Regions from separate parts of the Eubacterium sp. F2 genome, predicted to be linked through region 1. Evidence: riboswitches for the same ligand, from Rfam matches in the RefSeq annotation. Region 1 holds a riboswitch; the other holds the start of a gene.
The links. Region 1 has a riboswitch for cyclic di-GMP ahead of ACI77B_RS01610 (transglutaminase domain-containing protein). Riboswitches for the same ligand answer to the same signal wherever they lie in the genome.
Positions count from the first base shown of each region.

Region 2: linked by a shared signal. The riboswitch ahead of ACI77B_RS02800 (hypothetical protein) and the one ahead of ACI77B_RS01610 (transglutaminase domain-containing protein) in region 1 are both predicted to bind cyclic di-GMP.

Region 1 is NZ_CP176393.1:404,480-411,885, reverse strand. Features, by position in the region: gene ACI77B_RS01625 (THUMP domain-containing class I SAM-dependent RNA methyltransferase) at 138-1,301, opposite strand; gene ACI77B_RS01620 (hypothetical protein) at 1,352-1,948, opposite strand; gene ACI77B_RS01615 (NAD(P)-dependent malic enzyme) at 2,214-3,389, shown strand; cyclic di-GMP riboswitch class I at 3,575-3,660, shown strand; cyclic di-GMP riboswitch class I at 3,749-3,841, shown strand; gene ACI77B_RS01610 (transglutaminase domain-containing protein) at 3,989-4,861, shown strand; gene ACI77B_RS01605 (COG2426 family protein) at 5,376-5,825, shown strand; gene ACI77B_RS01600 (hypothetical protein) at 5,924-6,100, shown strand; gene ACI77B_RS01595 (class II aldolase/adducin family protein) at 6,063-6,677, shown strand; gene ACI77B_RS01590 (class II aldolase/adducin family protein) at 6,658-7,245, shown strand.
Region 2 is NZ_CP176393.1:691,402-698,807, reverse strand. Features, by position in the region: gene ACI77B_RS02805 (PD-(D/E)XK nuclease family protein) at 1-2,283, shown strand, start outside; cyclic di-GMP riboswitch class I at 3,920-4,003, shown strand; gene ACI77B_RS02800 (hypothetical protein) at 4,075-4,383, shown strand; gene ACI77B_RS02795 (Cna B-type domain-containing protein) at 4,532-7,406, shown strand, end outside.

The DNA.
Region 1 (7,406 bases):
GGACAGGACCGGACTGGAGATGGAGTACAGAAGACCGGTCATAGTAGAAATAAAAGAAAACAAAACAAAAAATCCCGGGACAAGAGTGCGGATGAAGGACAGCTTCACCGGCACTTCCGCCCGGGATTTTTATTATTCTATTTTTTTCGTTCCGGCCGTTTTCCGTGGAACTGGTAGTAACAGACTTTCAGATGTCCGTTGTACAGCTTCCTGCGGCGGTCGGCAGGACGTTTAAACCATTTTTTCTCAATCGTTTCATCGGAGGTGATCATGAACACGGACCAGTCCGGACGTGCCTGATAGAAGTCGGAGACAGTCCGGTAGATTTTCTCCTGGATTTTCCGGTCTCCGATACGTTCCCCGTAAGGAGGATTCATGATGATGATGCCGGACGGAGGAAGGGCAGAAACATCCGCGCTTTCCGGGTCCAGAAGATCGGCCATGTTGTTGTTCAGGAAGCGGATGTCCTCATCGACACCGGCGTTTTCTGCATTAATTTTCGCGGCATGGTAAGCGTGGGCGCTGATGTCGCAGGCCGTAATATGAAGCTCCCTGCTGTAGTCGATCGCCTGGTAGGCGGCCGTCCGTTCTTCTTTCCAGAGATTTTTCGGGATAAAGTCCCATTCTTCTGATGCAAAGTGCCGGCTGAGTCCCGGCGCGATGTTTCTTCCGATCATGGCAGCTTCAATCGGAATTGTTCCGGATCCGGTGCAGGGGTCCAGCAGGTAACGGTCAGGATGCCAGAAGGTCAGCTGAATCATCGCAGCGGCCAGTGTTTCCTTGATCGGCGCAGGAACAGCTTCTGTACGGTATCCGCGCTTATGGAGCGCCTCGCCGCTGGTATCGACTGCAACAACAGCAGTATCCTTCAGCAGGGTCAGACGGACTGTATATTCCGCTCCGGTCTCCGGGAAATGGTCCATGCCGTATGCCTCTGAAAGCCGGCAGACGATGGCCTTCTTCACGGTTTTCTGGTTTACCGGCTCGCTTCGGAGTTTTGATTTTACCGTGGAAACCAGTACCGTGAATTTTCCGTCGGGCGGAATCAGTTCCTCCCAGGCCATTCCCTTTACCGTCTGAAAGAGGTCTTCCGATTCTTCGGCCCGGAATTCCCCCATTTTCAGCATAACGCGGTCTGCCGTGCGCAGCCAGAGGTTGGAGCGCACGATGGCACGCTCATCTCCGGTATAGGTCACTTTTCCGTTTTCTGTCTTTTCAATTTTATATCCAAGCGCTTCGACTTCCCGCTTTACAACGGCTTCCAGTCCAAAGGCAGTGATGGCGATTAAATCCAGTTTCATCCTTGCTCGTTCCTTTTTTGTCCTGAGAGAAAAATCCTGCAGGCAGGGGCCTACAGGGAAATAAGAATATTATTCAGCACCATCATGTCGACGGCCATAATCAGCTGCGGGATCATCAGAAGCCAGTAAGCGAGGTGAACGTTGGCCATCGGATAGGAAATCGAGCAGAAGATGCCGATGATGACCGTTCCGATGATCAGGTTCGTGGTCTTGGATGTCTGGCGGGTCGCGAAGGCGTCAATCTCGTAGAATTTCTGTGTAACGGACGCTTCTATGCAGCCCCAGACGACGCAGACCGGCAGAAGAATCGTCGCTGCGGTCAGTCCCTGTTTCAGAACAACCAGGGAAATAAATTCCATGACTGCGATGGCGGCGATGCCGAAGATCGTGATTTTCCGGTAGCTCAGCGAAATCTCGTTCTTCACCTCGAACTGTGTGCGGATGCCGTCGATGGACATGTAGATGCACCAGACCGCGAGGATGATGCCGATTACCAGCGCGATGTCTGCGAGTTTCGGCCAGATACCGTGCATTACCGGCCGGCGGTAGGTAATCAGATTGTAGATCACATAACCCATAACGGCGAAGGTCATCCATGCCGTGCCGTTAATCAGATGCTTCAGGCCGTTTTCCTGTTTTGCTGTCATTGTGAATAATCAACTCCATTCTTGTTGTTTCATACATAGTAAATGAACCTGACAAAAGAAACTCTGCCAGGCCGCAGTTATTGCACCGGGAAGGTTCATGATCCTCCGGATGCACGTACTTTGCATGCATTATACCATAAATCGGAGGCAGATGAAATGCAGAAATCCCTGCATAACGGTTGCGTTTTTGGGCCATTGAGATAAAATAATACAGTATATATTTTTGAAAATATGAGTGGATTAGAAATTTGGAGGGATAATTAGTATGGATTATGCAAAGGAATCTCTGCGTCTGCACGGTGAATGGGGCGGTAAGATCGAGGTTGTTTCCCGTGTTCCGGTAAAGGATAAGGATGATCTTTCACTGGCATACACACCGGGCGTTGCGCAGCCTTGTCTGGAGATCCAGAAGGATGAAAACCGCGCCTATGATCTGACAAGAAAGTGGAATATGTGTGCGGTCATTACAGATGGTTCTGCAGTTCTGGGACTGGGAGACATCGGTCCGCAGGCGGCAATGCCGGTTATGGAGGGAAAGTGCGTCCTTTTCAAGTCTTTTGCGGACGTTGACGCATTCCCGCTCTGCGTGGATTCCAAGGATGTAGATACCTTTGTCAACACGGCAGCGCTGATTTCCAAGTCTTTCGGCGGAATCAACCTGGAGGACATTTCTGCACCGCGCTGCTTTGAGATTGAGCGCAAGCTGAAAGAACGCTGCGACATTCCGATTTTCCACGACGACCAGCACGGAACAGCCGTCATCACCCTTGCGGGACTGACCAATGCTCTGAGAGTTGTCGGAAAGAAGAAAGAGGATGTCAAGGTCGTCACTTCAGGAGCAGGTGCTGCCGCAATTTCCATCACAAAGCTGCTGCTTTCCGCAGGATTTAAGGATATCGTCATGACCGACCGCCACGGCGCAATTTACAAGGGCCGCGAGGATGGAATGAATTGGATTAAGAAGGAAATGGCAGAGGTTACCAATCAGGAAATGCAGAAGGGAAGCCTTGCTGACGTTCTGAAGGGCGCAGACGTATTTATCGGCGTTTCCGCTCCTGGACTGGTGACAAAAGAAATGGTCAAGAGCATGAACAAGGATGCGATCATCTTCGCTTGTGCCAATCCGACACCGGAAATCTTCCCGGATGAGGCTGCTGAAGGTGGTGCTGCAGTAATTTCCACCGGACGTTCCGATTTCCCGAACCAGATTAATAACGTTCTGGCATTCCCGGGAATCTTCAGAGGTGCATTCGATGTCCGTGCATCTGAGATCAATGAAGAAATGAAGATGGCCGCAGCGCAGGCACTGGCTGACCTGATCAAGCCGGAAGAACTTTCTGCAGAGTACATTATCCCGAAGGCATTCGATCCGGCAGTAGGACCGGCCGTCGCAAAGGCTGTCGCAGAGGCCGCACGCAAGAGCGGTGTCGCGCGCATCTAAGGCAGAGGATGGAAAAGTCAAAGAGCTTTTCTATGATTTTACACAGTTTATAGAACTGTGGCAGACTACGCTGTACAAGGGCTGAACATCAAATCAGGACGTTTTTTGTGTAAAAAGTGAAGATTTATAAAGAAAACGCTTGATATCATCTCCGCCATTTGCTACAGTACTAATCGAAAGGGTTGAAAATTAAAAGGCACCCATACCGAAAGGTATGTTCGCAAAACTAGAGGGCCTTTCTCCGGAAGGAGAGTGGCAGCCAGCTGCATTAGTTCGACGTAAACGACGAATGTAAAGCGATTACGGGTGTTTTAGAGTACCTGTAATCGCTGTTTTAGTTTTCAGATCCGGTCAATTAAAGTCTTCAAGGGCAAAACAGCCGAAAGGCTGTGACGCAAAGCTAAAGGGTCTTCCTCTGTATGAAGATACGGAGATGACAGCCAGTTGCATTCTTGAGTCGTCTGGGTCTTTTTCGTGCCCGAATTTCTGCCACGATTATCGTATGGTGGAGAATTCGGAAAGCTCGAAATGTTAACACTCGCGGCAACAGGCACTGATCTGGGCTTTGCTTCCTTGCATCATGGAAGGGAGTATGCGGTATGAAAAGCGAAAGGAAAGAAAGGAACGTATTCGCGAAAACAATCATTCTCGTATTAACCGTTATTGTATTCATGGCAATGGGAACCGCTGCATCGTATGCGGATGATAACACATTCACCAGCTACAGCGATGCACAGAAGTACATTTACCAGAATGTCATGGAAATGAATCCGGAAATCAACTACACGCTGAAAGTAGACAGCATGGGTTCCGCATTTGATACATTTTCTTCTACCAGCATTTCCGGCCTGACCAGTCTGGATGACGGACTGAATACGGCAGGAGATTATGCGGCATGGAATCTGTATAACGGCGATGAATTCTCCTACAGCTGTGAAAAAGTTGATGGACAGTATGTCATTCACGTACAGGACAAGGTCAGCTACAGACTGAGCAAGAGTCAGGAGCGGACCTATAAAGAGAAGTTGAACAGCGTAATGGCATCCATCGGAACAAGCGGCAGCGACAAGCAGAAAGTAAAAAGAATTTATAAGTACGTCACGAAAAATGTGAAATACGATTACAGCTCAAATCTGAAGGATACAGCGTATACAGCCTATGCAGCACTGGTAAATAAAAAAGCCGTCTGCAACGGATATGCGGCTCTGGTTTACGACATGTGCCGTAAAGCAGGTGTTCCCTGCAGAGTAATCGTAGGACAGGCAAACGGCGGACTTCACGCATGGAACCTGATCAAGATCGGAAACAAGTGGTATAACGCTGATGCAACCTGGGATGCAGGAGAAAGCAGCTACCGCTATTTCCTGAAGTCTGATAAGCAGTTCAGAGGACATAAGCGTGCAGCAGCATACCGTTCCAAGAGATTCAAGGCGCTCTGCCCGACCTCCGCTTCAAGCATGAAAATCAAGTAGATCTTCATCCGGAAGAATGACGGAGTTCAGAAATCATCAATCTGCGATGTTAAAACTAGAATTGCGATATAAAATATAGATTTTGCGATATAAAGATAAATTTGCGATATTGAAAATACATTTTGCGATATAGAAGATAGAGATTCCGCGAGCCGGGAGACGATCACCCGGCCCGCAGTGAAAACCAGGGCCTGAGGGCCAGATTAATTTATGCGATATAAAATATAGATAGAGAATCAGACGGCTCAGCGAAAGCAGAAACTTTCGTGGAGCCGTTTTCCTGTGTGAAACAGCATGTCCTGCAGCAAAGTGTGGGGCAGACACAGGAACTTGACATGAAACGGCATGAGAAAGACTGCGGAAAAGACGTCGGAGACGTGTAGAAATCATGCTTTTCAGAGTTTGTGGACAGTTGAAAATACATACCGCTATTCGAATTGTATGCTATAATATTGTAAAATTTTACTGGAAGTTCTGCCAATGGTGCAGGCAAATGCAGCGGAGAGGAAATTGCATGAAGGTACTTCTGATTGAATTTTTAATGGCAATGGTGCCGGTGGTGGAACTCCGCGGTGCTCTTCCGTTTGCCATTGCGAAGGGCGCAGCGCCACTGGCCGCGTATGTTATCGCGGCGGCGGGGAATCTGCTGCCGGTTCCATTTATTATTCTGTTTCTGCGAAAGCTGATTTTGTTCTTACGGGGAAGAAGCACATGGCTTGACCATATTCTGGACCGGCTGGAACAGAAAGCGGAGAAAAACAGGAAGAAGGCAGAGCGTTATGAATGGCTGGGCCTGTGTATTCTGGTTGCGGTACCGCTTCCCGGAACTGGAGCCTGGACCGGCGCGCTGGTCGCATCGCTGGCAGAAATGAGGATGAAACGGGCGCTTCCGAGCATTACTCTCGGGGTGCTGATTGCGGATGCAGTCGTCCTGGCGGTCAGCATGGGAATTAAGATTTTGTAGGGAAAGCGACACTGTTAATTTATGGAAAATATGTAATGTTTTCCATATGGACGCATATTCATCCGTACGATATAATGTCAGTATTGAGGAATTTTATAATGCCAGTTCATAAAACGGAAGAACTTTACGTTTATGAACATACTGTACTTCTGATGAACGGAGCGGCGGAACAGAGACTTACAGATGCTTCTGCCGTAAGACGTCAGATGCTGCAGAGAATGGGAGAGGTGAACAAGAATGGATCAGAAACAGCTGATTACGGAATACGCGGATAAAATTGCAGCGCTTCCGTACTCTGCGGGGCCTGCGCCAAGAATCATTCTTAAAAAAGACGGAAGAATTTTTGCCACAAAAAGAGGAACGGATTTCCGCTATATTTCCGATGAGGATATTATAGAAGTGTCCAGAATGCTGGATCAGCTGGATACCGTGGAGGCAGCTGCGCTCATGAAGCTGAAAAAGCAGAAAGCGATGATCCTTGCCCGTACACCTTTTGTCGGAAAATATATCGATGCCGGGAAGCCGATCGGAGCCTGCCTGGATGATATGGCACAGATTATCGGAAGAAGGGTTCCGATTGTTCACCGGAGTGTCCGTGAAATTACCGCTGCGCTGAATGATACGAGCGCGGTTCTGCTGAAGGGACGCTATGCGGTGACCTGCGGGCGGACGCTGTATGAGGCGTATACGGCGCTTCTGGTGCTGGAGAAGTCGGCAAAGGTAAATATCAAGGCATCTGTCATCGGCGGTGCCAGACATATCGGGAAGCTGGACTGCAGGATGATGCGGAATTTCTATTTATACCGGTATTCAAAGTCAGAAAGGGAGCAGGATGATGATATTGAGGGCTGAAGAAGAGTGCAGAGAGATGCTGGTCGTATACGGACAGAGGCTTCTGGCATCCGGACTGGTGCAGGGCACCTGGGGCAATCTTTCCGTACGCCTGAACGATGAGAAAATGCTGGTCACGCCTTCCGGACTGGATTATGAACGCCTTCAGCCGGAAGACATGGTGGTCGTTTCCATCAAAAACCTGAAATATGACCGTTTTGGAAACAAACCGACATCGGAAAGGGGCCTGCATGCGGGAATTTACCGTCGTCGTCCTGATGCCGGCGCGGTTATTCACACTCATTCGACATACTGCAGTGTGTTTGCGGCAGCAAAGATGCCTCTGGAGGTGGAAAATCCGGTTCTGGCTGAGGAAGTCGGAAGCATTATCCGGGTTGCGGATTATGCCCGCCCGGGGACGAATGCACTGTCCAGAAACACGATCCGTGCGCTCGGCAGCGGAAAGGGATGCATCATGGCGCATCACGGCATGATTTGCTGCGGAGTGGATCTGAAACAGGCCTTTCATACCTGCAGTGCGATTGAAGAGGCAGCGAGACAGTATATCGAAAGTCGCATAAACGACTGATTGTTTGAGCATTATCAAATAATTTAACCGGATGTAAAGAGTATTGAAAATATATTGTACACATGGCGCAGAAGTATTGACACCGCGGAGTGAAATCGATTAAGATAAAGTTGAAGATAACGGAAACGGAATGGATTCTAGAATACGTTCTCGTAAAAAAG
Region 2 (7,406 bases), 290 kb from region 1:
TATGGACTGCCGCTGTTCCTGGACAGCAAGCGGAGTATTCTGGACGCTCCGGCCGCCGTCTGCATCCTTGCGATGCTCAACGCCGTGCAGAAGCGCTGGAACACCAGAGAGATCCTGCGGGCGCTGAAATCCGGGCTTTCAGACTTCTCCAATGATGAAATCGAGCGCCTTGAAAATTATGTCATGAAATACAGAATCCGCGGAAGCATGTGGAAGAAACCCTTCCAGAAGGGCGAGCTGGAGTACGGAAAAGAAGGCATGGAGAAGCTGGACGCGCTCAGAGACCGTGTGGCGCAGCTGTTCATGCCACTTGAAGAAATTCTGAAACGGAAACAGACAAACGAAGAGTTCATCCGCGCGTTTTACGGGTTCCTGACGGAAACCATGCATCTGGAAGACCGGATGGACCGGCTGATGCTGCTGCAGGAGGAAAACGGTCTGCAGACGGCAGCTGATGAGACGGCGCAGGTCTGGAGCATGATCGTGGGACTCCTGGACCAGATTGATGCGCTGGCGGGAGACGACGAATTCCAGCCGGATCTGTTCATTGAACTTCTTACTGCGGGTCTGCAGCAAGTGGAAATCGGCGTGCTGCCGTCTACGGCCGATGACCTGGTCATGGGAACTATGCAGAGAACGCGAACCGCTTCCGTGCGCGCTCTGATCGTGATGGGAGCCAATGAGGGCGTTCTTCCGGAGGGGCCGAAGGACGACGGCCTGTTCGGCATGGACGAGCTGGAAACGCTGGCGGATTTTGGACAGGAAATCTGCAAGGTGGACAGTGTCCGCGTGCAGGAGGAGAAACTGGCGATTTACCGGAATTTCAGCTCGCCGTCGGATGTGCTCTGGATCAGCTGGTCAAACGCAGATATGGAGGGAGCAAACACCCGCCCGTCGGAACTGATTGGAACGATGCAGGAACTTTTCCCGGAGATTCCGGTCAGAAGAGATATCCTGAATGAGGATTCCGATGAAGCCGAAGTGGGTGGAAAACTCAGCACCCTCAGACATCTGACGCAGAAACTGAACCAGGCATACCGGGAAGGCGTGAAAATCGATCCGATCTGGGGCGATGTGCAGCGCTGGTATCAGGAAAATATGCCGGAAGCGGCGGCGCGCATGGAAGAGGGACTTCGCTTTCAGAACAAGCCGCCGCGGCTGGATCCGAAACTTACGAATCTGCTCTTCCACAGAAAGGAAAATAAGGATTATCTGGCCCTCAGCGCGTCCCGCCTGGAGCGTTTTTCCCGCTGCCCGTTTTCCTATTACGTCCAGTTTGGTCTGGCGCCAGAAGAGCGCCGCGTGTTCGAGGCCGGCGGCCGTGAAATCGGAGACATGTACCATCGCTGCATCATGGACGTAACGGCAGAGCTCAGTCGCCGCGGCATCTGGGACAGCGTCAGTGAAGAAGACTGCCGCGAGCTCGTTCAGCAGTCCATCCGGCAGGAGTCAGAAATGTACCGCGAGGGCCTTTTCTTCTTTGGCGGGCGCGAGCGCTACCGCTCATCGCGCATGCAGGAAGCCTGTATCGATACCGTGAAAGCCCTGGTTGAGCACGTCCGTCAGGGCGCTGTGCAGGCCAGTCAGTTTGAAGTGCGCTTCGGACCGGGCGCAGAAATCCCGCCGATCCGCATCGAACTGAACGACGGCACCATCGTGCTGATCGAAGGCCAGATCGACCGCCTGGACATTCTCCAGAACGACCGAATCAAGATCATTGACTATAAATCAAGCGAACACAAGCTGGACGTCGAGGAAATCCGCGCCGGATACAGCCTCCAGCTCATGGTCTACATGCAGGCCGCAGAAGAGCAGGTGCGTCAGCCGGCAGGCGTGTTCTACTTCCACATTCAGGAACCGCGCATCGACGTTAAAAATAAACCGGCGGCGGGGACACCGTCGGATGCTTTAAAACTGCAGGTCCAGAAAGAAATCCAGAGCCATTTCAAACTGAACGGCCTGCTTCTGAACGACCCGGAGACCGTCCGCGAAGTTGCCGGCGAACTCGCGCCAAAAGAGTCCTCTTCCGTTGTTGCCGTAAAAATGCTGAAAAGCGGCGAACTGGGAAAGAGCGGAACCTTGATTTCCGAAGAAGACTTCCAGGAACTCCAGAACGATGTCGCCGATAAAGTCACCGAACTCATCACAGAGATGCACGAAGGAATCATCGACATCCATCCGATGAAAAACGGGGACGACACAGCCTGCAAGTACTGTGAATTCAAGAGTATCTGCAGATTTGATCCGGCCTTCCGGGGGAATCAGTATAATGTTATAAAATAGGGAAGACCGCATTTTCAGACTGATGACCGCATTCCAGAGCTGTTCTTCAGGCTGGCCGCAGATGCGGAGTCCATCCGGGAAACGGCGGAGTCTGTCGCAAACAGAAACGTTCACTGTGCAACAGTACTCTCGCCGTTTCTTCCATTTGACTCCGACTGCGCCATCAGCCTTTCGAAATGCTCTGTCAGTGGCCATTAGTGGAAATGCGGTCTTTCCCTGGTTTTGTAATGTATATGCGGCCGTCTGGCTGTGGCATCGTCCCTGCGAGATGCTCTCTCAACGGCCATCTGTAAAGATGCGGCCTGCCCTGATTTTGTAATGTATATGCGGCTGTCCGACTGTGCCAACGGCCTTCCAAAAGGATTCATCGGCGGGCATTATTGGGAATGCAGGTCTTCTCTGATTTTGTAGTGTGTGCGTGTCTGTGCGGCCGTCTGGCTGTGGCATCAGCCCTCCGAGATGCTCCGTAATCGGCCATCAATCAGAATGCAGTTTTCTCGTATTAAACGATTTATTCTGGTTCTTAAGTATTTAGGGTTTCTGACTGCGCCTGCGGTCTTTCGAGATGTTTCATCACCCGGCTGTTTGATCAGAGGCGATTATTGTTATGTCAGATGAAAAAATTAGAAAATAGAACCATCTGTAAAACATTGTCGGTGGCCATTGCTGGGAATGCAGTGTTTTTAGTTTCTGGCAGTTGAAGTTGTTCGGGAAAACCGCTATAATCTGCTGTTTCCCGATCTTTTTTTCAGGGCCTCGGAGAAATCAGGTTTTACAGGCTTTTTCCGAGGATGTTGCGGGTCGTATGTTGTTGCTGCAGGCAATAAATGTGTGTATATAATTATCCATGAATTATTATACGCGTATACTGTATAATAATCAGGATCAATTTACATGCGGATTCGGGAAAAGTCAGATGTTCAAGAATCTTCAGGGCCCCTGTGTCTCCAGGTTCGGGAGATCGCCATTTAAGAGCCATTTTCCGAAAGTGCCGGCCTGGAAAGTTCGGGAAATGGACCGATAAGAAGGGATTCCCGAATTGCGCGCAATCGATCTCGGGAATCCCGGATTTTGACGGTATTTTCCGACAGCTGAAGGGCGCTTTGTATGGAAATGCGCACATTGTGTGGTGAATATTTTATGAATGCCCTGCATTTCTGTATTCTGTATACTTTGCTTTATTCCACACCGCACTCAAACCTGTCTCACCATTCCCTTCGCCTTATTCATCATCTCCGCTTCACAGATCGCTTATCATCGTATCAACTCCATTTCAGCTGCGCCAGGCCTCACGAGCTTCAACATAAGGTAACAACCAACAAAATACTGTGAAATCGATGCGTGTTCCGGAAGCCAACATCCTGAATGTATGCGAAATTTAATTGTCTGACAAGAATAACTGGATACACATCTGCGCCTTGTCTGGAGAAGTGTTCAGGAATGCGGCCATCGATTTCAGGACTGGAGGCGGAAATCCATGACAATGAAGGCTTGGGCACCTTCGGCGAAGAACGAAACAGCCCTGGGTAAGCTATTGTAAAGTTACTGAAAATTCTTGACCCTGATTTTAAAAATGATATGATGTTTATATAAGAGTGCAATGGTTCTGCGACAATGGAATAGAAAGAATGTATGGATAAGTAAATAGCAAACCGGCAGTGATGCCGGGACGCAAAACTACAGGGTCTCACGAAAGGCCGTGAGACAGCCAGCTGCCGGGTATATCCTTGGCGGCTTTTTCTTTTGTCCGCAGGATTGTGCAATATGCAATGTTGAGGAAAGGAGAGTAAAATGAGAGGCAGGCATGAGAAGCGATCGGCATGGCGCACACTGATGGTTCTGACGCTGGCCGTTCTGATGGCCGTTACGTTTATGCCGGCAGGCACGCTGGCAGCCGTGGCGGAGAGCGGGACACAGCAGGAGGCGTCACAGTCCGTGGACAAAACTTCCCCGGCAAGTGGTGAATCTGGCAGCGCGGCCGCGGAGCAGAAGGCGGAAGAGAAGGCTGTAAATCAGGGCGCGCAGGAGGCCGTGAAGACGGCGGACAGCCAGCAGTCACAGCTGAATTCTGAAAATAGGGGGGGGTACGCAAAGTTCTGATGACAGCAAGGCCGCGGCTGAGGATGATAATCAGCCGGACCCTGCATATCAGGCTCCTGAGCTTAGGGAATACATTACGAAAGAGGGAACCAGTATTTCTGCTCTGGACAAGGAGAATAAAGAGGTAACGAATGATGCCGGTGTAGCATTGTTTAAGAAGAGTGAGGCTTCACAGACGACTCTTTCTGCTAAAGCCGTTGTGGCATTTAAAATCCCGACAAAGGATCTGATCGATGATCATGAAGTCTGGCACGGGACAGTATTTTATACAGGAAGTCCGCTTTGCAAGTATTTTAGCTTTCATAATTCCGATGATGGAATAATTTATAATGATGCGCATAAGAAAATCGGCACATATGACATCAGAGGTAATGGATATATCATAACGCTGCATTTTGATAAGGATGACTCTGCCTATGGAACGGAGATCGACGGTAATATCACGCTCTGGGGAAATCTGGAGACGGATAAATTCAAAGGGTCTCAGGAGAGATGGGTCAAGTTTAATGACAATGTGACCATTCCATTTGAATTTGAAGATACGCGGCCGCTGACGATTTCGAAAAAATGTACAAGTAAAAAGATGGAACCGGTAAACTCGGGAATCCCGGTTGCATACTGGTTCAAATGTCATTATGAGGTCAAAATTACTGTTCCGAATGGCATGGATCAAGATCAGACCATCGTACTGAATGATCGTGTCACGCACTGGCTGACCGAACAGGACCATGACAGCAATCACTATGAATCTCCAAGATTGGAGTTGTTTGATGCAGAGGGGCATTCAAAGGGAATGCAGTCATTTTCTACACCTGCCTTTGGTGGTGAGGGCGCCAGAGATGGGATAAAGATGATACCGGCCAAACCATCTGAGTCATTGGAGAAAGGCGCATATTATATCTTTTCTTATGACGCTGTTGAGTGGGTTCCCGCCAGTGACTATGACAAATTGACCTATAACCAGAGATATTATGAGGAAAATCAGGCGGAGGCATATCCTCAGGGCGAGGAAAATAAAAAAGTCACGACAACCTGTCAGGTAGATTACTCCCTGCCGAAGGATAATTCGATTGACCTGCAGAAGACTGGTTCAGGGACATATGACCCGGAAGAACATTCAATTACGTGGAATTTCACATTAACATTGACATTTAAAACCAGACCTCCAGCAGGTGAAGTTAAGCTGGATGATTATTTTGATCCGCAGGGCCATAATGTTAATGGTATGAGGACAAAGGTTAAATCGATTAAACTTGTCGATTCTGCCGGAAATACAAAATGGGAATGTCCAGCAAGTGAGATTGATGATGGATATATAAAAACAGGAATATACAGCGGGCCAGGGAGCGGTAATAATATCTCAATCTTTGGATCGCTTTCTAGTCTGCCATGTACAATCTTCCCGCCTGGAGGTCCGAGAACAGGCAGGATCATTTCCGCTTCGTCGGGTGACCGATATATTGTTACCTATGAGATTGTGGAAAGTTCTCATTATCTCAACAGTGATGAGACCCTGAAACTCCATAATTATGCAAAAGCAAATCTTAATGGAAATGATGTGAAGGCTGAATGTACGCCGGAAGCAAAAAACGAAACCACATTCCCGACTCCGCATAAATTTGGCGATTATACGGATAAGGACCGCACAGCGCTGCGCTGGACGGTCAGGTTTAATGATGATAAAACGGAACAGAAGAGCCTGGACCACTGCGTGATCAGCGACAGCATGACGAACAGTGCGCAGAAGAGTTCACCGACGGATAAATGTTCTGTTATAGCTTACCCGCAGGGTGTTCTTTCCGCATCGAAAGAGGATCAAATTAAACTTGGCGTGAAAACTTATGAGAATGTTGCCATGCCTCTAACCTTTGTCAGCAAGGGCGGGAAGAGCGGCTTTACCGATGCGTCTGGGAAATGGTATGAGATTCCGTCTTACCTGGGCATGTTTGTCCTTGCCTATGATCAGCCGATGAAGTACTCGGATACGAAGACGACATTTAAGAACACAATCAAGATTACAAGTCTTATTGATGGAAAATATAAGACGGCTACAGCAGAGAAAAAATATGTCCAGCCGGATAAAACAGCGCTCAGCAAGACAGTAGACAGGACACGTAGTACAAAGGCTGATGTAAATGATAAAGGGCAGCTTGTCAATCACTGGACAATTACACTGAATAACTTGAAAAAGTCACAGAGATACTATGATCTTGAGGATGATTTCAGCACATATAATTATGGGAAAGTGGAAATGAAGAATTCTACTTTTGATGATGATTACTGGATGACTCCGGAGCAGGTAAAAGGAATCAAGATTTCCGCATATGATACAGATGGAAAACTGGTAAACATTCCGATCGGATATGGTTCGGGCTCGGGCAGACAGGAATGTCTGATCTGGGGACATTATCGGTCAGGAATATGGACCGGAGATTATTCTGGATTTACTTCGACGTCAGCCGGGAGTTATTCTGGAAATGACAGCATCTTCCCGGCTGAAAATTACATCGCAAGTGGACTCTCATTCCATTTTAATAATCTGGATACAGATCTCAGTCGTGTAGTTATCACCTATGATACTACAACGTCAGTGAAATATATGAATCCGGACAGTAAACGTGTCATGTATAATACAGCACGGATTACAAGATCAGGGAGTGAATATAGTGGTCCACAGGCGACAGCTAAAACGACCTATTACGTCCCGCCGGAATCCGGTGATGTTCAGCTGAATAAATATAACATTACGGATGATGGAAGCAGAGAATCAGGACTGCTGAAGAAAAAGTTCAGTAAGGATGGCCTGCTGTATTACTGCGCAGTGCTGAATGCCAACAGAAATGCTCAGGGAGACTTACACTTTACGGATACACTGCCTGCCGGAACACAGCTGGTTACGGATCAGAAGTGGAGTGCCGGGGATGGTAAGATCACCTATAATCCGGCATCTGTAAATATCTGTAGGAATGGAATTGCCGCAAATTATTTAGGTATGGCCAGAGCGAACGGCTGGGGTTCTTCCG